4 regions of the Pseudomonas sp. P108 genome follow, and region 1 is predicted to be linked to each of the others. Evidence: predicted binding sites of a transcription regulator. Region 1 holds the regulator's gene; each other region holds the start of a gene.

What was found. The regulator sigma-54, encoded in region 1, starts transcription at its own class of promoters, with help from an activator protein. The targets are predictions, from matches to a motif close to ANTGGCATNNANNTTGCTNT.
Positions count from the first base shown of each region.
Region 2: glnA (type I glutamate--ammonia ligase) is a predicted target of sigma-54. The motif match lies at 709-728, and genes of this name have one in related genera.
Region 3: QOM10_RS09195 (circularly permuted type 2 ATP-grasp protein) is a predicted target of sigma-54. The motif match lies at 2,903-2,922, and genes of this name have one in related genera.
Region 4: glnK (P-II family nitrogen regulator) is a predicted target of sigma-54. The motif match lies at 2,864-2,883, and genes of this name have one in related genera.

Region 1 covers NZ_CP126691.1:1,094,971-1,100,665, forward strand. The annotation lists gene rapZ (RNase adapter RapZ) at 1-658, opposite strand, end outside; gene ptsN (PTS IIA-like nitrogen regulatory protein PtsN) at 661-1,125, opposite strand; gene hpf (ribosome hibernation-promoting factor, HPF/YfiA family) at 1,137-1,445, opposite strand; gene QOM10_RS04615 (RNA polymerase factor sigma-54) at 1,519-3,012, opposite strand; gene lptB (LPS export ABC transporter ATP-binding protein) at 3,200-3,925, opposite strand; gene lptA (lipopolysaccharide transport periplasmic protein LptA) at 3,925-4,470, opposite strand; gene lptC (LPS export ABC transporter periplasmic protein LptC) at 4,457-5,029, opposite strand; gene QOM10_RS04635 (KdsC family phosphatase) at 5,038-5,562, opposite strand; gene QOM10_RS04640 (KpsF/GutQ family sugar-phosphate isomerase) at 5,562-5,695, opposite strand, start outside.
Region 2 covers NZ_CP126691.1:381,891-387,585, reverse strand. The annotation lists gene thiI (tRNA uracil 4-sulfurtransferase ThiI) at 1-494, opposite strand, end outside; gene glnA (type I glutamate--ammonia ligase) at 823-2,229, shown strand; gene QOM10_RS01710 (DUF4124 domain-containing protein) at 2,516-3,028, shown strand; gene QOM10_RS01705 (DUF4124 domain-containing protein) at 3,025-3,648, shown strand; gene glnL (nitrogen regulation protein NR(II)) at 3,880-4,965, shown strand; gene ntrC (nitrogen regulation protein NR(I)) at 4,962-5,695, shown strand, end outside.
Region 3 covers NZ_CP126691.1:2,073,830-2,079,524, forward strand. The annotation lists gene QOM10_RS09170 (hypothetical protein) at 1-67, shown strand, start outside; gene QOM10_RS09175 (PLDc N-terminal domain-containing protein) at 139-330, shown strand; gene speE (polyamine aminopropyltransferase) at 567-1,442, shown strand; gene QOM10_RS09185 (hypothetical protein) at 1,679-1,912, shown strand; gene QOM10_RS09190 (ribonuclease E inhibitor RraB) at 2,122-2,469, shown strand; gene QOM10_RS09195 (circularly permuted type 2 ATP-grasp protein) at 2,955-4,364, shown strand; gene QOM10_RS09200 (alpha-E domain-containing protein) at 4,377-5,327, shown strand; gene QOM10_RS09205 (transglutaminase domain-containing protein) at 5,324-5,695, shown strand, end outside.
Region 4 covers NZ_CP126691.1:6,395,618-6,401,312, forward strand. The annotation lists gene sutA (transcriptional regulator SutA) at 1-203, opposite strand, end outside; gene QOM10_RS28445 (secondary thiamine-phosphate synthase enzyme YjbQ) at 306-731, opposite strand; gene QOM10_RS28450 (ammonium transporter) at 947-2,284, opposite strand; gene glnK (P-II family nitrogen regulator) at 2,323-2,661, opposite strand; gene QOM10_RS28460 (accessory factor UbiK family protein) at 3,076-3,336, shown strand; gene QOM10_RS28465 (Bro-N domain-containing protein) at 3,701-4,222, shown strand; gene QOM10_RS28470 (HigA family addiction module antitoxin) at 4,217-4,429, opposite strand; gene QOM10_RS28475 (N-acetyltransferase) at 5,400-5,695, shown strand, end outside.

The DNA.
Region 1 (5,695 bases):
CCTCCGGCTGTGCCGCCAGGTATTCAGCCACCGGCGCATCGAGACCCGATTGCGCACGCAGTTCCGGCTTCCAGTACGGATTGGGCAGGCAGCGCACATCGAACACCAGATCCGCATCCACCGGCATGCCGCGCTTGAAGCCGAAGGACTCGACCAGAAATGCGGTGCCCGGCTCTGGCTGATTCAGCAGACGCAGCTTGATGGAGTCGCGCAACTGGTACAGGTTGAGGTTGGTGGTGTTGATTTTCAGGTCGGCGAGGTCGGCGATCGGGCCGAGCAGGGCGGTTTCATCCTGGATCGCTTCGGCCAGCGAGCGATTGGCGTTGCTCAGTGGATGGCGTCGGCGGGTCTCGGAGAAACGCTTGAGCAGGGTTTCTTCGTCGGCGTCCAGATACAGGACATCGCACTGGATGTGCTTGGCCCGGACATCTTCAAGCAACTCGGGAAAGCGCGTCAGATGGCTCGGCAAGTTACGCGCATCGATCGACACGGCCACCAGCGGTTGCGCCAGCTCAGTGTGAATCAGCGCGCGTTCGGCCAGTTCCGGCAGCAAGCCTGCGGGCAGGTTGTCGATGCAGTAATAGCCGTTGTCCTCAAGGACATCCAGAGCCGTGCTTTTACCCGAGCCGGAACGGCCGCTGACGATGATCAAACGCATGATTAATGCCCGTTCTGCTCGCTCAGGACGACCTGATACAAGGCTTCGCTACTCGGTGCGCTACGCAGCTTTTCGCGCACTTCCTTACGATCCAGCATGCTGGCGATCTGACGTAGCAACTCCAGATGCGCATCGGTGGCGGCTTCCGGGACCAGCAAAACAAACAGCAGGTCAACCGGAGCGCCGTCAATGGCGTCGAAATCGATCGGAGCGTCAAGGTGCATCAGCGCGCTGATCGGCGCTTGGCAACCCTTGAGGCGGCAATGGGGGATGGCGATGCCGTTACCAAAACCGGTGGAACCGAGTTTTTCACGGGCAATCAACGCCTCGAAGACATCCTGCATGGCCAGATCCGGCACTTCGCGGGCGATCAGGTTGGCAATTTGTTCGAGGGCTTTCTTTTTACTGCCACCCGGCACGTTCACGAGGGAACGGCCGGGGGTCAGGATACTTTCAAGTCGGATCATGGAATGGGGGGTTATCGACCGGTCGCGCCCTGGAGCAGGCTCTGGGTCTTTTCCTTATGCTTTTTGAGTTGTTTATCCAGCTTGTCGGTCAAGGCGTCGATCGCGGCATACATATCGGTATGTTCTGCGTTGGCGACCACTTCACTGCCGGGGATATGCAAGGTGGCTTCGATTTTCTGCTTAAGCTTTTCGACGCACATCGTGACTTGCACGTTGGTGATCTTGTCGAAATGGCGCTCTAATCGTTGAAGTTTCTCATTGATGTAGCCGCGCAGAGGTTCGGTCACTTCCAGTTGGTGTCCACTGATGTTGACTTGCATACAGCTTCTCCTTCGTTGCCAGTGCATAAAGCGGCAGGCTGGATAGCCTGCCACTGGAACGCTGTAACGTGGCTTACATCAACCGCTTGCGTTCGCTCGAAGGCGCGATCCCTAAGGATTCGCGGTACTTGGCGACGGTGCGGCGAGCCACCTGAATGCCTTGTGCCTCCAGTAAACCAGCGATCTTGCTGTCACTCAACGGCTTTTTCTGATTTTCCGCGGCAACCAGTTTTTTGATGATCGCGCGGATCGCCGTGGACGAGCATTCGCCGCCTTCGGAAGTGCTGACGTGGCTTGAGAAAAAGTATTTCAGCTCATAAATACCGCGCGGGGTATGCATGAATTTCTGGGTGGTCACCCGCGAAATCGTCGATTCGTGCATGCCGACCGCTTCGGCGATGTCATGCAGGACCAACGGCTTCATGGCTTCGTCGCCGTACTCCAGAAAACCGCGCTGATGCTCGACGATCTGGGTGGCAACTTTCATCAGGGTTTCGTTGCGGCTCTGCAGGCTCTTGATGAACCAGCGGGCTTCCTGCAACTGGTTGCGCATGAAGGTGTTGTCGGCGCTGGTGTCGGCTCGACGGACGAAACCGGCGTACTGGGCGTTGACGCGCAGGCGCGGCACCGATTCCTGGTTCAACTCGACCAGCCAGCGCTCATTGTCCTTGCGCACAATGACGTCAGGCACAACGTATTCGGCTTCGGTGGATTCGATCTGCGAACCTGGGCGCGGATTAAGGCTCTGCACCAGTTCGATGACCTGACGCAGTTCGTCTTCCTTGAGCTTCATGCGGCGCATCAACTGGCTGTAGTCGCGGCTGCCCAGCAGGTCGATGTAATCGCTGACCAAGCGTTTCGCTTCAGCCAGCCAAGGTGTCTTGGCCGACAACTGGCGCAATTGCAGCAGCAGGCATTCGCCGAGGTTGCGCGCGCCGATGCCGGCCGGCTCGAACTGTTGAATGCGGTGCAGGACGGCTTCGATTTCGTCCAGTTCGATGTCCAGCTCCGGGTCGAACGCCTCAAGAATTTCTTCGAGGGTTTCGTCCAGGTAGCCCTGATTGTTGATGCAATCGATCAGGGTCACGGCGATCAGGCGATCGGTATCGGACATAGGTGCGAGATTCAGTTGCCACAGCAAATGGCTTTGCAGGCTCTCGCCGGCAGAGGTGCGGGTGGTGAAGTCCCACTCGTCATCATCGTTGCTGGGCAGGCTGCTGGCGCTGGTCTGGTAGACGTCTTCCCAGGCGGTATCGACCGGAAGCTCGTTGGGGATGCGCTCGTTCCATTCGCCGTCCTCGAGGTTGTCGACCGTCGGGGCGGTTTCCTGATAGGACGGTTCCTGGATCTCGGTGTTGGGCTTCTGTTCGGCGTTGTCAGCCATGGGGTCGGAATTATCGAAGTCTTCGCCTTCTTCCTGGCGTTCGAGCATCGGATTGGATTCCAGCGCCTCCTGGATTTCCTGTTGCAGATCCAGGGTCGACAATTGGAGCAGGCGGATGGCCTGTTGCAGCTGCGGTGTCATCGTCAGCTGCTGGCCCATTCTCAAGACTAGCGATGGTTTCATGGCAGGGGCTTAACACCTTATTCGCCGGCGCTATGCGCCATCCACTACAGGGCGCCGAGGCGCCAAACTTAAGCAAATTATATGCCTGAAACTGAAGTGTTTGCCTAGAGCGCTGTAACAATTAAAGCGGATTAAATCCTGCTTGAATCGATACAGCGCCCCGGCGGCGCACCGGGCACTGTTGCGCTTACAGGCGGAACTCGTGGCCCAGATACACTTCCTTGACCAGATCGTTGGCCAGGATGGTTTCTGCATCGCCTTCAGCGATCAGTTGACCATCGTTGACGATGTAAGCGGTTTCGCAGATGTCCAGCGTTTCACGGACGTTGTGGTCGGTGATCAGCACACCGATACCCTTGGCCTTGAGGTGGTGGATGATCTGCTTGATGTCGCCGACCGAAATCGGGTCGACACCGGCGAACGGTTCGTCGAGCAGGATGAATTTCGGTGCAGTCGCCAGTGCGCGAGCAATTTCCACCCGGCGGCGTTCACCACCGGAAAGGCTCATGCCGAGGTTGTCGCGGATGTGGCTGATGTGGAATTCCTGCAGCAGGCTTTCCAGCTCCTTGCGACGGCCGGCCTTGTCGAGTTCCTGGCGGGTCTCGAGGATGGCCATGATGTTATCGGCCACCGACAGTTTGCGGAAGATCGACGCTTCTTGCGGCAGATAGCCGATACCGGCCTTGGCGCGACCGTGCATTGGCTGATGGCTGACGTCCAGATCGTCGATCAGTACGCGGCCCTGATCGGCCTGTACCAGGCCGACGATCATGTAGAAGCACGTGGTCTTGCCGGCACCGTTCGGGCCGAGCAGGCCGACGATCTGGCCGCTGTCGATCGACAGGCTGACGTCACGCACGACCTGGCGGCTTTTATAGGCCTTGGCCAGGTGCTGAGCTTTCAGAGTTGCCATTACTGGGTTTTCTCGTCGGTTTTCTTCTTCGGCTGGATCACCATGTCGATGCGCGGACGCGCCTCGGTGACCTTGCTGCCGGTAGCGCGACCGGCGCTGGCCAGTTTCTTCACGGTGTCATAGACGATTTTCTCGCCCTGAGTGACGTTGCCGTCTTTGTCGACGACCTTGGCCTTGTCGATCAGCACGACGCGGTTTTGCTGGGCGTGGTATTGAATCGTCACGCCGTAGCCTTGAACCGGTTTGGTGTCGCCCTGGGTTTGCAGCTGCTCGAAGTAAGCCAGGTTGCCCACGGAGGTCACTACGTCGATATCGCCATTCGGCGCGCGAGTCATGGTGACCGTGTTGCCTTTAACGATCATCGAGCCCTGGGTGATGATCACATCACCTTTATAGGTAGCGATGCCGTTCTTGTCATCCAGTTGGGCGTCGTCGGCCTGAATGCGGATAGGTTGCTGCTGATCGTTCGGCAGAGCCCAGGCGCTCACGCTTCCCAGTGCTGCGCCCAGACTGAGCAAAATAGGGAGGGTTTTAACGAGCCTCATACTGTCCTCTTACGTTCGATAGCAGGTGTATCCTGCTTTCCTTCAGGTACGCTTTCATTCCAACGCCAGTCGATACACCGCCAGCGCCGTCGATTCTAACGGGTTGCTCGGTCTGCGCATATTCCTGCTGCGGGAACACGGTCATGCGCGTGGAAGTGATCAGGATGTCACGCTTCTTTTCGTCGGTGCGCGCAACGCGTACCGAATCGATCAGCTCGACTTCGGTGCCGCCTGAGTTCACTTCACCGCGCTCACTGGTCACGTGCCACGGGAAGTCCGTTCCGCGGTACATGTTCAGATCGGGTTTGGTCACCAGCGTGACGTCGGTTGCCTTTACGTGCTCGGCCTTTTCCGACGTCATTTCATACTGCACCTTGCCATCCGGCAGATATTGCAGGGTGTGCGTGTTGGTCGCATACCAGTCGATAGGCGTTTCCACCGAGGTGACCGGTGGTTTGTCGAGAAAGCGTTCCGGGCTGATATTCCAATAGCCGACCGCGGCGAAAATCGCAGCGATGCAGCCGAACAGCAGGAAGTTACGAAATTTTTTGCTGAACATGGTTTGGCTCACAGGTACGCGGCGTTGGCCGCATCGAGGCGGCCCTGGGCGCGCAGGATCAATTCGCAGAATTCGCGGGCGGCGCCTTCACCACCGCGAGCGCGGGTCACGCCATGGGCGTGTTCGCGGACGAAGTCGGCGGCGTTGGCCACGGCCATGCCTAAACCTACGCGACGAATCACCGGCAGATCGGGCAGGTCGTCACCGAGATAGGCAACCTCTTCATAGCTTAGGCCCAGTTGCTCGAGAAGACCGTCGAGAACGACCAATTTGTCTTCGCGCCCCTGAAACAGGTGGGGGATGCCGAGGTTTTTCGCGCGACGCTCGACCACCGGGGTCTTGCGACCGCTGATGATAGCGGTCTGCACGCCGGCGTTCATCAGCATCTTGATGCCCTGGCCATCGAGGGTATTGAAGGTCTTGAACTCACTGCCGTCTTCGAGGAAGTACAGGCGCCCGTCGGTGAGAACGCCGTCGACGTCGAAAACCGCCAGTTTGATCGCTTTGCCGCGTTGCAGCAGATCGTTACTCATTACATGACTCCTGCGCGCAGCAGATCGGAGAGGTTGAAGGCGCCGACCGGGCGATCTTCCTCGTCTACGACTACCAATGCGTTGATTCGGTGGTCTTCCATGATTTTCAGGGCCTCGGCGGCCAGCATTTCCG
Region 2 (5,695 bases), 710 kb from region 1:
TGAATGACGAACAACCGTTTGTCGCGAACTTCGATACGGACTTCGATTTCCGGCGCTTTCAGGTCGATACCGGCGGCACCGCACTCACGGCGCAGCTTGCTGCCGACGTATTTTTCGACGTCCATCGAGCTGAAGGTGTGCTTGCCGGCACGCTTGCAGCGCACCGAGAAAATCTTCCCGGCCAGTGCATCGCCGTAGTGCTGTTTGCACTTCTCGGTGATGTCGTCGAAGTCGCCCAGCGGGTACTCGTCGATCTGCAGGAAGTGCGCGATGCCCGGCATGCAGGTCAGGCGCTCACCCATCTCTTTCAAGGCTTTGGGGTCGGTAACGCGGGTTTCCAGCTCGAGATTGTCCCACACACCGTTCACCACCACGGCCGGGTCCAGGTCGCGGAGCACGGTGCGGATGTTCTTGGCCAGCTGGCGGATGAACTTCGTCCGGACAGGTCGGCTTTTGATGGTGATCTCGGGGAAGACTTTTACGATTAGTTTCATGAAAACAGCGCGCGAACGGCCAGCCGAAAAAGGGGGGCGCGGATTATAGCGGAAATTGCTCAAGGTTTAACCAGTTAATGTGCAGAAGGTTTTGCACGCACCAAAACAGGTCATTTTCGTTTTACGACGCTACATTAAAGGGCGAGATTTTCCGCATTCAGGCGCTTTGCACCTTAATAAGCGTGAATCTGGGGCAAAAAACCCATGCTGGGGCACTGGCATGCAATTTGCTCCCTTGTGAGGCAGGTTGCCTTGGCAGAGTATTCGCGCCGGCATCACCCAAATTCAAGGGCATCCACTACCAAGCCCGAAGCCACCCGGAGGACATATGTCGAAGACGGTTCAACTCATCAAAGATCATGACGTCAAGTGGATTGATCTGCGCTTCACGGACACCAAAGGCACTCAGCACCACGTGACCATGCCGGCTCGCGATGCGCTGGATGAAGACTTCTTCGAAGTCGGCAAGATGTTCGACGGTTCCTCCATCGCTGGCTGGAAAGGCATCGAAGCCTCCGACATGATCCTGATGCCGGTTGACGAAACTGCCGTTCTCGACCCGTTCACCGAAGACGCCACCCTGATCCTGGTGTGCGACATCATCGAACCTTCGAGCATGCAAGGCTACGACCGCGACCCACGTGCGATCGCCAAGCGTGCTGAAGAACACCTGAAAGCCACCGGTATCGGTGACACCGTGTTCGCCGGTCCAGAGCCAGAATTCTTCATCTTTGACTCGGTGAAATTCAAGTCGGACATCTCCGGCTCGATGTTCAAGATCTACTCCGAGCAAGGTTCGTGGATGTCCGACCAGGACATCGAAGGCGGCAACAAGGGTCACCGTCCAGGCGTCAAAGGCGGCTACTTCCCGGTGCCACCGTTCGACCACGACCACGAAATCCGTACCTCCATGTGCAACGCACTGGAAGAAATGGGCCTGACCGTCGAAGTTCACCACCACGAAGTGGCGACTGCCGGTCAGAACGAAATCGGCGTCAAGTTCAACACCCTGGTGAAGAAAGCCGACGAAACCCAAACCCTGAAGTACGTTGTGCACAACGTTGCTGACGCTTACGGCCGCACCGCGACCTTCATGCCGAAGCCACTGTACGGCGACAACGGTTCGGGCATGCACGTACACATGTCGATCTGGAAAGACGGCAAGAACACCTTCGCAGGTGAAGGCTATGCCGGCCTGTCCGATACCGCTCTGTACTTCATCGGCGGCATCATCAAGCACGGTAAGGCCCTGAACGGCTTCACCAACCCGGCGACCAACTCCTACAAGCGTCTGGTACCAGGCTTCGAAGCTCCAGTGATGCTGGCCTACTCGGCTCGCAACCGTTCCGCTTCGATCCGTATTCCTTACGTGTCGAGCCCGAAAGCCCGCCGTATCGAAGCCCGCTTCCCGGATCCGGCTGCCAACCCGTACCTGGCCTTCGCAGCACTGCTGATGGCCGGTCTGGACGGTATCCAGAACAAGATCCACCCAGGCGACGCGGCTGACAAAAACCTGTACGACCTGCCGCCTGAAGAGGCGAAAGAGATCCCGCAAGTTTGCGGCAGCCTGAAAGAAGCCCTGGAAGAGCTGGACAAAGGCCGCGCGTTCCTGACCAAGGGCGGCGTGTTCTCCGACGACTTCATCGACGCTTACATCGCGCTGAAATCGGAAGAAGAAATCAAGGTTCGCACCTTCGTACACCCACTGGAATATGAGCTGTACTACAGCTGCTGATCCGGTAGCGCCGCGTTACGTGGCGTGAGTGAAAGAGGCCTCCTTCGGGAGGCCTTTTTTATTGCCCGCGATTTATGGCATCACACCGATCCCTGTGGGAGCGAACCTGCTCGCGATAGCGGTGGATCATTGGAGGTAATGCTGACTGACACGACGCCATCGCGAGCAGGCTCACTCCTACAGGGGATTTTTGGTGTCTGAATGATCTCGTGATGTGTGCAGGCTTGGGCCAACCGCCGCGTCTGTCCTATGCTGCACCCCATCGCTTTCAATCCCGGTCGATTTCATGGGTCGCACCTTTTTCTACATTCTGCTGCTGATCGCCCTGCCCGCCACTGCGCAGATCTACAAGTACACCGACGCCAACGGCAACACGGTGTATAGCGATCACTCGCCGGACGGTGTGCAGGCGCAGCCCGTGGAGTTGCCGCCGCTCAATCGTGTCGAGCCGCAGGCACCCGGCGCATCACCCGCGCCCGAAACCGACAACCGTGAACCTGTGCGCAACGCCTACGACATTCTTGAACTCGCAGGCCTGCCCACCGAAGAGGCCGTGCGCGCCAATAACGGCACGTTCACCGTCCAAGTGCTGATCAAGCCGCGCCTACAGCCGCCGCATCAGTTGAGGCTGGTATTGGACGATGAGCCTTACGGTCAGCCGAGCAACGTGCCGATCCTGCAACTGGTGAACGTCGATCGCGGCGAACATCGCCTCGCGGTGCAGGTGATCGACGGACAGACGATCATCCAGCAGAGCCCACCAGTACCTCTCAGCGTGCAGCGGGTGCACAAGCCATGATCCGCGCATGTTTGTTCGTCGTGTTGGCGCTGATGACGCTGCTGGCCTCAGCAGAGGTCTTCACCTATACCGATGCTCAGGGCAATCGTGTCTACACCGACCAGCCCCGCGGCAACGCCAAACGGGTGCCCATCGCGACCAGCAATCGCATGTCGGCCAATCCCAGCGCCGCTGCGCCGATTTCCACGGCGAAAAAATCCCCGGAACAGCCGCCCTTCCACTACGACATGCTGCGCATTCTGGTGCCCGAGCCCGATGCCACGATTCGCAGCAGTGCCGGCGAAATCATCGTCAGCGTCACCAGCGAGCCGGGCCTGCAAAAAGGCCATCGCTACCGGCTGTTGCTGGATGGACAGGCCACCGGCGAACCAGGTCTGAGTCCGGTGTTCCCGCTGAACAACATTGATCGTGGCAGCCATAACCTTTCAGTGGAAATCCTCGATGCACAGGGGCGAACGGTCGAACGCACCGCCAACCAGCCTTTCCTCATGCAGCGCATTTCTCTCGCGCAAAAACGCCAGATCAAACCCTGCGTCGCCGAAGACTACGGCGTGCGCCCGGAATGCCCACTGAAAGACAAACCGCCTGAGCCGAAAAACCCCTTCCTGCGTTTCTTCTAACGCCGTTCAGCTTTGCGCACTATATTGGTGCAATAGATTGCACCGTACCCACAATCCAACCCATTTTGGTTCGAAACTTCCCGTTCGAGCTGGCACCCTGCCACTCAAACGAGCGTCAAACGCCTGTTTCAGGCGTTTGACGCTTCTTTTCAGAGCCTTGGTTTGGTTTTTGCATTTTCCGTTCACCGACGCTTGCTTGTTGCGCACGCTCCGCCCCCAAAAGAGGCTCCGATGACCATTAGCGACGCAATCCACCGTTTGCTGCTCGACAACCTGACCACCGCCACGATCCTGCTCGACGCCGAATTGCGCCTCGAGTACATGAACCCGGCGGCGGAGATGCTGCTCGCCATCAGCGGGCAGCGCAGCCATGGGCAATTCATCAGCGAGCTGTTCACTGAATCCACCGAGGCGCTCAATTCCCTGCGCCAGGCGGTGGAACAGGCGCATCCGTTCACTAAACGCGAAGCGATGCTCACTGCCCTCACCGGCCAGACCTTGACCGTGGATTACGCGGTGACGCCAATCCTCAGCAATGGCGCGACCATGCTTCTGCTGGAAGTCCATCCGCGTGACCGCTTGCTGCGGATCACCAAGGAAGAGGCACAGCTGTCCAAACAGGAAACCAGCAAGATGCTGGTGCGCGGTCTCGCCCACGAGATCAAGAATCCGCTCGGCGGCATCCGCGGCGCAGCACAATTGCTGGCCCGCGAGCTGCCGGAAGACAGCCTGCGCGATTACACCAACGTGATCATTGAAGAAGCCGACCGCCTGCGCAATCTGGTCGACCGCATGCTCGGCTCGAACAAGCTGCCGTCGCTGGCGATGTGCAACGTCCACGAAGTGCTCGAGCGCGTCTGCCAACTGGTCGAAGCGGAAAGTCAGGGCTGCATCACCTTGGTGCGCGATTACGACCCAAGCATTCCCGACGTATTGATCGACCGCGAGCAAATGATTCAGGCGGTGTTGAACATCGTGCGCAACGCGATGCAGGCGATCAGCAGCCAGAACGAGCTGCGTCTGGGCCGCATCAGCCTGCGCACCCGCGCCATGCGCCAGTTCACCATCGGCCACATCCGCCATCGCCTGGTGACCAAGATCGAGATCATCGACAACGGCCCCGGGATCCCGGCGGAACTTCAGGAAACCATTTTCTTTCCCATGGTCAGCGGACGCCCGGACGGTACCGGGCTCGGTCTGGCCATTACCCAGAACATCATCAGCCAGCACCAGGGCCTGATCGAGTGTGACAGCCACCCAGGCCACACCACCTTCTCGATCTTTCTGCCACTGGAACAAGGAGCCACATCGACATGAGCCGTAGTGAAACCGTATGGATCGTCGATGACGACCGTTCTATCCGTTGGGTTCTGGAAAAGGCCTTGCAGCAGGAAGGCATGACCACCCAGAGCTTCGACAGTGCCGACGGTGTGATGAGTCGTCTGGCCCGTCAGCAGCCTGACGTGATCATTTCCGACATTCGCATGCCGGGTGCCAGTGGTCTGGATCTGTTGGCGCGAATCCGCGAGCAACACCCAAGGTTGCCGGTCATCATCATGACCGCTCATTCCGATCTGGACAGCGCTGTCGCCTCCTATCAGGGCGGCGCGTTCGAGTACCTGCCGAAGCCGTTCGACGTCGATGAGGCGGTGTCGCTGGTCAAGCGTGCCAATCAGCACGCCCAAGAACAGCAAGGCCTGGAAGTCGTGCCGGCGTTGACCCGCACCCCGGAAATCATCGGCGAAGCGCCGGCGATGCAGGAAGTATTTCGCGCCATCGGGCGCTTGAGCCACTCCAACATCACCGTGCTGATCAACGGTGAATCCGGCACCGGTAAAGAACTGGTCGCCCACGCCCTGCACCGCCACAGCCCACGCGCGGCCTCGCCGTTCATTGCACTGAACATGGCGGCGATCCCCAAGGATCTGATGGAATCCGAGCTGTTCGGCCATGAGAAAGGCGCGTTCACCGGCGCGGCGAACCTGCGTCGCGGCCGTTTTGAACAGGCTGATGGCGGCACATTGTTCCTCGATGAAATCGGCGACAT
Region 3 (5,695 bases), 980 kb from region 1:
GTGCGCCGAGGTCGGCATCGCCGCCGCTCCTTCGCTGGAAGCCTTGAAGATCGCCGTTCACGTCTGAACGCAATAAAAGGGAACCCTGCGCGCGACCGTCTATCCTAAAAGTGCATGCCACTATTCTGGAGCGACACCATGGGTTCCACGTTCAACGGTCTGATTGGCCTGATCATTCTTGCCCTCGACATCTGGGCCATCATCAACGTGTTGAAAAGCGGCGCGACCACCGGGATGAAAATCGTCTGGGTGCTGCTGATCATCCTCCTGCCGGTGCTGGGCCTGATCATCTGGGCGATCGCCGGACCGCGCGGCAACGTGCGGATCTGAATCAGCTAACACCGCAATACCCCTGTAGGAGCGAGCCTGCTCGCGAACGCGGTAGATCAGTCATCGACAATGTTGGCTGACACGCCGCCTTCGCGAGCAGGCTCGCTCCCACATGGGATTGTGGTGGGCCGATGAAGTGAGGTTCGACCTGTCATCTTCGGCAACGTAGAATGCGCGCCTTTCCCGGGCAATCGTCCCCACGATTGACGCCCGCGCATTCATCGGAGCACTTCACCATGACCGTTACCAAAACCAGCGAGTACCTGGAAACCCTCTACGAAGGCTACGGCCAGCGTTTTCGCATGGAAAAACTGCTGCACGAAGTGCGCACCGAACACCAGCACCTGGTGATCTTCCAGAACCCGCGCATGGGCCGTGTCATGGCACTGGACGGCGTGATTCAGACCACCGAAGCCGACGAATTCATCTACCACGAAATGCTCACCCACGTGCCGATCCTCGCCCACGGCAGCGCCAAGCGCGTGTTGATCATCGGCGGTGGTGACGGCGGCATGCTCCGTGAAGTGACCAAACACGCCGGCGTCGAGCACATCACCATGGTCGAGATCGACGGCACCGTGGTCGACATGTGCAAAGAGTTCCTGCCGAACCATTCCAGCGGCGCCTATGACGATCCGCGTTTGAACCTGGTGATCGACGACGGCATGCGTTTCGTCGCCACCACCACGGAAAAATTCGACGTGATCATCTCCGACTCGACCGACCCGATCGGCCCGGGCGAAGTGCTGTTCTCGGAGAACTTCTACCAGGCGTGCCACCGCTGCCTGAACGAGGGCGGCATCCTCGTGACCCAGAACGGCACGCCGTTCATGCAGATCGACGAAGTGAAAACCACGGCCGGTCGCCTGAACAGCCTGTTCCCGGACTGGCACTTCTATCAGGCTGCGGTGCCGACCTACATTGGCGGCTCGATGACCTTTGCCTGGGGCTCGACCAACCCGGCTTACCGCAAGCTGAGCCGTGAAACCCTGCAACAGCGCTTCATCGGCAGCGGCATCGTCACCCGCTACTACAACCCGGAAATCCACATCGGCGCGTTCGCCTTGCCGCAGTACGTGCTGCAGGCGATCAACAAGCCAAGCAACGACTAAAAGAACACTGCAACTCCCCTGTGGGAGCGAGCTTGCTCGCGAAATCGGACTGTCAGCCAACATATTTGTTGAATGAAAAACCGCTTTCGCGAGCAAGCTCGCTCCCACATTTGCTTCCCCGTAATGTAGATTTCGTTTTATTCATGTTCGTGCGCTGTAATCCTTTTGAACCAACTTTCGGCGCACCAGTCGATTTAGGTGTAAGCCCATTTGCGGGTTTGATCGAGGAGGCACCGATGCAAAAGTGGAAAGTCACTTTCGTGGACGATCATGGTGAAATTGTCGATGAGGTGTTCGAGCGCGCGGAATGCCCCAGCGACGATGAGGCCGCTCGATTGATCAAGGCACGGCTCCTGCCCGTCGCCGCCGAACTGGATCTGAACGATCTGGAAGGGCGCACCGCCGATGCTGGCGTCAAAAGCCTGAAAACCCAGAACAGCATCGAAATCCGCAGCATCACCCCAATCTGAAAATCTTCCTTCATCCGAAGCAACCAGGCCTTGGCAGCAGCTCTATCTTGGGGCTACTCTGCAAGCGAGATCAGCGAACGGATCGCTAAGGTCTGGTCTTGTCAGCTACATGCTTGTTCCCGCGTGCAACCACGTTGCCGTCGTACTTTGGCCAGAGGCCCGGGGCGGGAATACGGAAAGTCTATCCATCTATGCGAGGGGGACGATTCATGAGCACAGCCTATCAAGAAGACATCAGCAGCAATGTTCTGCGCCGCATGAAAGAAGGCGGTTTCGATTTTTCCCGATTCCATCCCATCGAGTTCTACGCGATTTTCCCGGACGAGGAGCGGGCGCGCAGGGCGGCAGGCAAATTTCGCGGTGAATCCATCAATGCCCAGGTCAGCGTGCGTGATGACGGTGCGTGGGCGCTGGAATTAAGCAAAGTGATGTACGCGACCTATGACGATATCGGCGACTTCGAGCAGGGATTCTCTGCCGTGGTTGAGCCTCTGGGCGGCATTATCGAAGGCTGGGGTGTGAAACAGGAGGTGCGCAACCGCCACCGTTTGAACTGATCTCTGGTTCCATTTGTTGAACAACGGCTGACCTTCGGGTTGGCCGTTGTCATTTCCGGCGTAAGCAAACGCTGTGGCAAAACCCTGAAACAAGAAACCGAGGCAAAAAAAAGCCACCGGAGAGGGTGGCTAAAAGGGAAGACCGATAAGGAGAGGAAACCGGTCAGGGTTACAGCGGGGCGGGCTGCCGAGGCAATCCCGATCAGTTGAGCTGGGCGCTTCGTGACGTGGTAGTCGGCGAAGTTTGCAGCGAATGCGCGGATTATCCGCAGGCAGCGCCGGGCAGTGAAATCAACTCTGACTATGCTGGTGATAGGCGATGCAGTGCGTCGCAATGAAGCGGGGGCAATCCGGTTGGGGCATTTGCCGCACAGGAATGGTGCGGTGTCTGTAGCGTGAATATCCAACCGATTGAAATCAAAGCGTTTATGCCGATGGCACGGGCCTTGCGAAGGCCTGTAGGTCCGGGTGACAAGGAGTACGGCATGATCCGCACCTATTTTGATGAGATGTACGATGCCGGCGGCCAGGTTCGCCCGCATTATCGGGAGTTCGCCCGATGGCTGGCCGACACGCCTGACGAGCTGCTGGCTCAACGGCGACGCGAGGCCGATCTGCTGTTCCATCGCGCCGGCATTACTTTCACGCTCTATGGGGATGAGCAGGGCACCGAGCGCCTGATTCCCTTCGACACCATTCCGCGCAGCATTCCCGCCAGCGAGTGGCGGATCGTCGAGCGCGGCTGCATCCAGCGGGTCAAGGCGCTGAACATGTTTCTCGCCGACCTCTATCACGAGCAGCGCATCATCAAGGCCGGGATCATTCCTGCCGAACAGGTGCTGGCCAACGAGCAATATCAGTTGGCGATGCAAGGTCTGGATCTGCACCGCGATATCTATTCGCACATCTCCGGCGTCGATCTGGTGCGCGATGGCGACGGCACCTATTACGTGCTTGAAGACAACCTGCGCACACCGAGCGGCGTCAGCTACATGCTCGAAGACCGCAAGATGATGATGCGCCTGTTCCCGGAGCTGTTCGCCGCCCAGCGCATTGCGCCAATCGATCACTACCCGAACCTGCTGCTCGACACCCTGAAGAGCTCGAGCCCGATTGACGACCCGAGTGTGGTGGTGCTGACGCCGGGTCGCTTCAACAGTGCATTCTTCGAACACGCGTTTTTGGCGCGGGAAATGGGCGTGGAGCTGGTCGAGGGCGCGGATCTGTTCGTGCGTGATGACAAGGTCTTCATGCGCACCACCGACGGCCCGAAAGCGGTGGACGTGATCTACCGCCGGCTCGACGACGCTTTCCTCGATCCTCTGGCGTTCAACCCGGACTCAATGCTCGGCGTGCCGGGGCTGCTGTCGTCCTATCGCTCGGGCAACGTAGTACTGGCCAACGCCATCGGCACCGGTGTGGCGGACGACAAATCGGTGTATCCGTTTGTCACTGACATGATCCGTTTTTATCTCGACGAAGAACCGATCCTGAAGAACGTGCCAACCTGGCAGTGCCGCAATCCGTCTGAACTTTCCCATGTGCTGGCCAATCTTCCAGATCTGGTGGTCAAGGAAACCCAAGGCTCCGGCGGGTACGGAATGCTGGTGGGTCCGGCGTCGACGACGGCCGAAATCGACGCGTTCCGCGAGCGGATCAAGGCCAAGCCCCACGCGTATATCGCGCAACCGACGCTGTCGCTGTCGACTTGTCCGACCTTTGTCGAAAACGGCATTGCGCCGCGCCATATCGACTTGCGTCCGTTTGTCTTGTCCGGTCGCGAAACCCGCGTGGTGCCCGGCGGTTTGACCCGCGTCGCGCTGCGCGAAGGCTCTCTGGTGGTGAACTCCTCCCAGGGCGGCGGAACCAAGGACACCTGGGTGGTCGAGGATTGAAGGAAGCTTGCCATGTTAAGTAGAACTGCCTCGGATCTGTATTGGATGTCGCGTTACCTGGAGCGGGCGGAAAACCTCGCCCGGATGCTCGACATCAGTTATTCGCTGTCGCTGATGCCGCAGGACGGTCGCGGCGATGGTCTGCACGAACTGGCGATGCCGCTGCTGATCACCGGCACCCTTGATGATTATCTGGAGCGTCACGGCGCGTTGCATGCCGAACGCCTGCTGCACTTTTTTGCCCTTGATGCGGCTAATCCGGCGAGCATCTACAGTTGCCTCGGCGCGGCGCGGGCCAGCGCCCATGCTGTACGTGGACGCATCACCGCAGACATGTGGGAAAACATCAACGCGACGTGGCTGGAGATTCGCGGGATCGCCGAGCAGGGTCTGAGCCGTTACGGCATGAGCCGCTTTTGCGAATGGATCAAGGAACGCTCGCACCTGTTTCGTGGCGCGTCCTACGGCACGATCATGCGCAACGATGCGTTTCGCTTTATTCGTCTCGGCACGTTTATCGAGCGCGCCGACAACACGCTGCGGTTGCTCGATGCACGTTATGAAATGGCCGGCGATCAGGCTGAAGCGGTCAGTGACGGCACGGCGCACGCTTATTACCAGTGGAGTGCCTTGCTGCGCGCCTTGTCATCATTCGAGGCCTACACCGAAATCTACCGCGATGCGCCCGGCGCCCGTCACGTCGCCGAGTTGCTGCTGTTGCGTGCCGATGTCCCGCGTTCACTGCGTGCCTGCACCGAGGAGATCGATCAGATTCTCGCGCAGTTGCCCGGCGCCAATGGCCGACCGGCCCAGCGCCTCGCGGCAGAGATGGACGCGCGCCTGCGCTACACCGGCATCAACGAAATTCTCGAGGAAGGCCTGCACGCCTGGCTGACCGAATTCATCCCGCTGGTGCGCCAGTTGGGTAACGCCATTCACAGTTCCTACCTGGAGGCTGCATGAGACTTTCCATAAGCCACGAGACCACCTATCACTACGAAGATCAGGTGCGGGCGAGCATCCAGTACCTGCGGCTGACACCCCACGACAGCGAGCGTCAGCACGTGTTGAGCTGGCAACTCGACCTGCCACGCCCGGTGCGCGCGCAACTCGATCCGTTCGGCAACATCCTGCACGTGCTGACCATGGATGAACCGCACGAAGCGATCATCATTGGTGCTCGCGGTCAGGTTGATATCGATGAGCTGCGCGAGGCCGAGCATGAGAGTCAGTCGGCGCTGCCGTTCCTGCGCTTTACCCGATTGACCGAGGCCGACGAGGCATTGCGCGCGTTCGCCGAGAGATCCTGCAAGCAGCGGCGCGATCGCACC
Region 4 (5,695 bases), 1.3 Mb from region 1:
TCGCGTTCCTTGTTCTTGGCTTCAATGCTCGGCAACTCGTCTACCGACACCGCAGCCTTGGCTTTGCCTTTGGCAGCCGGGGCCGGCGTATCGTCGCCACCATCGTCGTCAGCAACGTCTTCCGCTGCTGCTTCCAGACCTTCCTCGGCCTCGTCTTCGTCGCCTACTTCGAGGTCGTCGTTTTCCAGATCATCGTCGCTCATGTTCTACCTCATGACTTGCGAAAAGCAGATTAGTTATAGACCAGCTTTGGCAACTGTCGAAAGTCGCCGTTAAAAAATCAGTAACCATTGGTGACCAACGGTTTATGCCCCTTCACCGTGCAAGGTGGCGAGGACTTTTCGGGCACCGCCATGATCACGGTGCTCGCCCAGATAAACGCCTTGCCAGGCCCCCAGTGCCAGGCGACCTGCCGAAACCGGCAGACTGATCTGGCAGCCAAGCACGCTGGCCTTGAAGTGCGCCGGGAGGTCGTCCAGGCCTTCGTCGTTATGCTCATAGCCGTCTGTTCCTTGTGGGATCAGACGATTGAAAAATCGTTCGAAGTCGCGACGTACCGCCGGATCGGCGTTCTCGTTGATGGTCAACGACGCCGAGGTATGCTGCAGCCACAAATGCAACAGACCGACCCGGCACTCCCTGAGTTCAGGCAGCCCCGCGAGTAACTCGTCCGTTACCAGATGAAAGCCCCGGGGCCGTGCCCGCAGGGTTATCAGAGTCTGTTGCCACATACAGTTCTCCGCACGTTCGGGGCGCATTCTAGCGCGCTCTGGGAAAAAACAAAGGCCCTAATATTCCTGCAATCATGTAAGCCATTGGCCGCAGAAAAACGCCCGTCGTAAACACGACCAAAGCAGTACGAAAAATCCTTTCAGCTGCTCTCTGAATGACAAATTCCGGACAAAAAAATGCCCGGCGAACCGGGCAAATTTTTTAATGCGCGTACTTACAGGTTGTAGCCGCGTTCGTTGTGTTGTGCCAGATCGAGGCCGACCGACTCTTCTTCTTCGGTCACACGCAGACCCATCACAGCGTCGAGTACCTTGAGGATGATGAAGGTGACGATCGCGGTGTAGATCACCGTGAAGCCCACGCCTTTGACCTGAATCCACACTTGCGCACCGATATCGGTCACGGTGCCGAAGCCACCCAGCGCCGGCGCAGCGAAGACGCCGGTGAGGATCGCGCCGAGGATACCGCCGATACCGTGCACGCCGAACGCGTCCAGGGAATCGTCATAACCGAGTTTGCGTTTCAGGGTGGTGGCGCAGAAGAAGCACACCACGCCCGCCGCCAGACCAATCACCAGTGCGCCCATCGGGCCCACGGTGCCGGCTGCCGGAGTGATCGCTACCAGACCGGCAACCACACCCGAAGCGATGCCCAGCGCGCTTGGCTTGCCGTGGGTGACCCACTCGGCAAACATCCAGCCCAGTGCGGCGGCAGCGGTAGCGATCTGAGTGACCAGCATCGCCATGCCGGCGGTGCCGTTGGCCGCTGCAGCGGAGCCGGCGTTGAAGCCGAACCAGCCGACCCACAGCATCGCCGCACCCATCAGGGTGTAACCGAGGTTGTGCGGGGCCATCGGGGTGGTCGGGAAGCCTTTGCGCTTGCCCAATACCAGGCAGGCAATCAGACCGGCGACACCGGCGTTGATGTGCACCACGGTGCCGCCCGCGAAGTCGAGTACGCCCCAGTCCCACATCAGGCCGCCGTTGCCGGACCAGACCATGTGCGCGATCGGTGCGTAAACCAGGGTGAACCAGATGCCCATGAAGATCAGCATCGCGGAGAACTTCATCCGCTCGGCGAACGCACCGACGATCAGCGCCGGGGTGATGATCGCGAAGGTCATCTGGAAGGTGATGAACACCGCCTCAGGGAACAGAGCCGCTGGGCCGGTCAGGCTCGAAGGCGTGACACCGGCGAGGAACGCCTTGCCCATGCCGCCGAAGAACGAGTTGAAGTTGACGACGCCCTGCTCCATGCCGGTGGTGTCGAACGCAATGCTGTAGCCATAAATGACCCACAGGATGCTGATCAGACCGGTAATGGCGAAGCACTGCATCATCACGGAAAGAATGTTTTTCGAGCGAACCATGCCGCCGTAGAACAGCGCCAGGCCCGGGATGGTCATGAACAGCACGAGTGCCGTCGAGGTCAGCATCCAGGCAGTGTCGCCGGAATTGAGGACTGGGGCCGCCACTTCGTCTGCCGCCATTGCAAGGCTTGGCATTACGATGGACAACAGGGCTCCTAGCCCTGCGAATTTACGCAGAGTCATATTGTTTTCTCCTGGGGCGTTGGGGTTTGTGGCGGCGGTTAAATCGCGTCGGTATCGGTTTCGCCGGTACGGATGCGAATCGCCTGTTCCAGATTGACCACGAAGATCTTGCCGTCACCGATCTTGCCGGTGTTGGCCGCCTTGGTTATCGCCTCGATAACCCGATCCAGATCCTTGTCGTCGATGGCCACGTCGATTTTCACCTTGGGCAGAAAATCGACCACATATTCCGCGCCGCGATACAGCTCGGTGTGACCCTTCTGCCGGCCGAAGCCTTTGACTTCAGTAACGGTAATGCCCTGCACGCCGATTTCGGACAGCGACTCGCGCACGTCGTCCAACTTGAACGGCTTGATGATGGCAGTGACTAGCTTCATGAAAACTCTCTCCCGAATTGGTGGACTTGCCCCAGGAAAACAAACCCGACTCAAGTCTAAGCGCAGTGCCTGGCTTTGTAACGCATCGTCGGCCTTACCTGCCCGACTGACGCCAGCTAACCGCTGCTGACGAAACTCCCCGCTCCGTCTGCCGCACTGCATTCGTCACAGCGACTGCATCAGTGCATGGGTCGAAGGTGACTAAGCAGAAACCTTGCCATCTCGCCAAAATCCCCTGATTTCAATCCCTTGGCCGCTGCTGCAAGCCATTGCACCCAAAACGCCATCCGGATACGCACAACAACGGTGCGTCGCCGTCCATCCGCCTGCGCGAAAAGCGTGCATCCCTGACCACGAGATTGACTATAGACACTGCGTGATACACTGCCGGCCATTGTTTCCAGGACATTCACCATGCTCGCGCCCAAAGACTTCCTCGACGCCCTGAGCGGCACCGCCTCCCGCCTGTTCAACGGCGACACCCCGCTGCCGAAAGCCGAAATCGAAAGCCAGTTCAAGATGCTGCTGCAGAGTGCCTTCAGCAAACTCGATTTGGTGAGCCGTGAAGAGTTTGATAGCCAGATGGTTGTGTTGGCGCGTACTCGCGCTCGCCTCGAAAGCCTTGAAGCCAAGGTTGCCGAGATGGAAGCGAAGCTGACGCCGCCCGCTGAATAATCCGCGCCCCCTGTAGGAGTTGCCGAAGGCTGTGATCTTTTGATCTCCAGCCCTTCAACCATCCCGGCAACGTCCTACAACCTGCACCACCGCCGTCCGATTGCGCCGAAAAGCCCAGGTTTCTAAGCTCACCCGATGCTGAATGTTCAGCACCGGGTTTGGCGACCTGGATAGAGTTCGACGCATTGCGACCATGTTCGACCCTGGGACTTTTCCCATCTCGAATTATGGCGGCTGTGCGTGGGAGACCTTAGGGTCTGCCGGTTCCGGATTCACCGGTTCGCCAACCTGCGCATAGCTGCCACCCCTATCGTTTGGCGACGATCAGAGGCAGTTTTCTTCATTCGAATTCGAGAACTGCACCATGGAAGAAACCTATTTAAAGCCCTACATCTTCACCCGCCACAAACTCCCCCTCCACGCCCTCCTCATCCAGAACCAACCCTGGTTCTGCGCCCGAGACCTGAGTCGCCTGCTGCACATCTACCTCAACGAACGCATGCTGCGAAAACTCGACCCCGACCAATACCAAACCCGCAAAACCCTGATCCACAAGCAGATCGAAAACACCCTGCTGATCAGCGAATCCGGCATCTACGCCCTCCTCGTCTACCACTACTGCCCCGAATACCGGGCACTGCGCGAATGGATCACCCACCAGGTCATCCCTACCCTGCGCGACGCCCAACATCCCAGCACAAGCGAACGCCCACACCTGAGCCTGCTCAGTTGGCCGGATATGTCGTTGAGTTTGTTGCACTGGAATAACCAGCCGTGGATACGGTTGCAGGATGTGCCGCTGATGGTGGTGGAACGGGAACAGACCAAGCGCCCAATAACGGGGCCATGGTGGAAAAGGGCTTCGCGGATGCTGCAATCGCTATAAACCCGCATGCCGGAGCTGGGCCCTGCGCAAATCGTAAGTCGACTGAAGATTCATCCAGAACTCAGGCGTAGTGTTGAGATGAGTGGCAAGGCTGATTGCCAGATCGGCGCAGATCCTGAGGTGGCATTTCACAAGCTTTTCGATCTCATTTTCGGGCCAGTTCGTGGGCATGGCCAGATCCATGACAGTCATGCCCAACGGCTCCATGAATTACTTACTCAGAACCTCGCCCGGATGAATCGGGCGCATACCATTGCGGTCCATTTTTCGCCTCCAGAGGCTGCGTTGAGTGGCCAAACTGGAGCATCCGACTCCCGGATACAAGACCTTCACCCCCCTTTCGCCGGCGTCCTACAACTATTAGGGCATGGCCCTACTAACATCAGCGTCTGCGCCCAGTTACGCAGCCCTTACGCATGTCATTACATTGGCAAACGAAATACGCCCATCAAGATGGAGGTATCTGTGAAGGATAAGAAGAGGAAGGAAAAGCTATTTCAGATTGTTGATTTGCACCTCGAAGCACTCCGTTTGGCTGGGGATATGTCAGCCAACCAACGGCGTTTTATTGAAGTTGCTGTTACATGTGGGCCAGCGCTTGAGCCAAGCGGCGCGCTGGCCGGTAGAAGGTCCTGAGTGAAAAATAAAAAAGGCGTCCATAGGGCGCCTTTTTTTGTTCGGAGGAATAGTCGCAGCGATTCTTTAGCTCCTGGCTTTACGGCCTTGGGTTCAGAATCCGACAGGCTAGCCCGTCGTCACTACTTCAGAGAAACCAGCTTTCTCTGCTGCCAAAAATGCGGGGGAGCTTTTGCTGATGCCCAGTCCCGACGAATGCGCAGTTGCAGTCCTCGGACGTGAGGATCCTTCAGTACCGCTCAGGAGTCAAAGCTCATTTACGATCGAGAGCAGCGCAAAACCCTCATCCATGCCGGTATAAAGTATTGCCTCTCCGCCCTCTCACACCCTGAACTGGCCATCTCCAACGTCCTTCACTAACGCAAGCACAGTCCTACGAGGACCGTCCCCTACGTCTGATTACGTAAGCATCAATGCCTTCGATATCGTCTGCAGATTGATCCCACAGAACAAGACGATGCGAAGAAAAGGCAAAGGTACCGAACTTCGAAATCAGACACTCAAATCTGAATCCCGAAAACTCGCACATCAAACAATGTCCATGGACCCAGAAGCCCTGGCAGCTGGAGTTGATGCTCTATCACTCAGGATCGATCCGATTACTCCAGTAGCAATCAACGCATTCCACCAGTGGACCGGCCCCGTTGGGTATCCATGGGACGCTGTTTTGGACTGGAAGACCAAAGATGCAAAAGGGCTGGACTTGGCGTTCTGGTACGAAGAAGAACTGTGCGGACTGTGCTACGCAACGCCGCGAAGAAGCACGATCTGCATGAAAATCGTCCTTTTGCAGGGACACACCTGCAAGACGAATATCTTGCGGGGCTGGATCGCTCC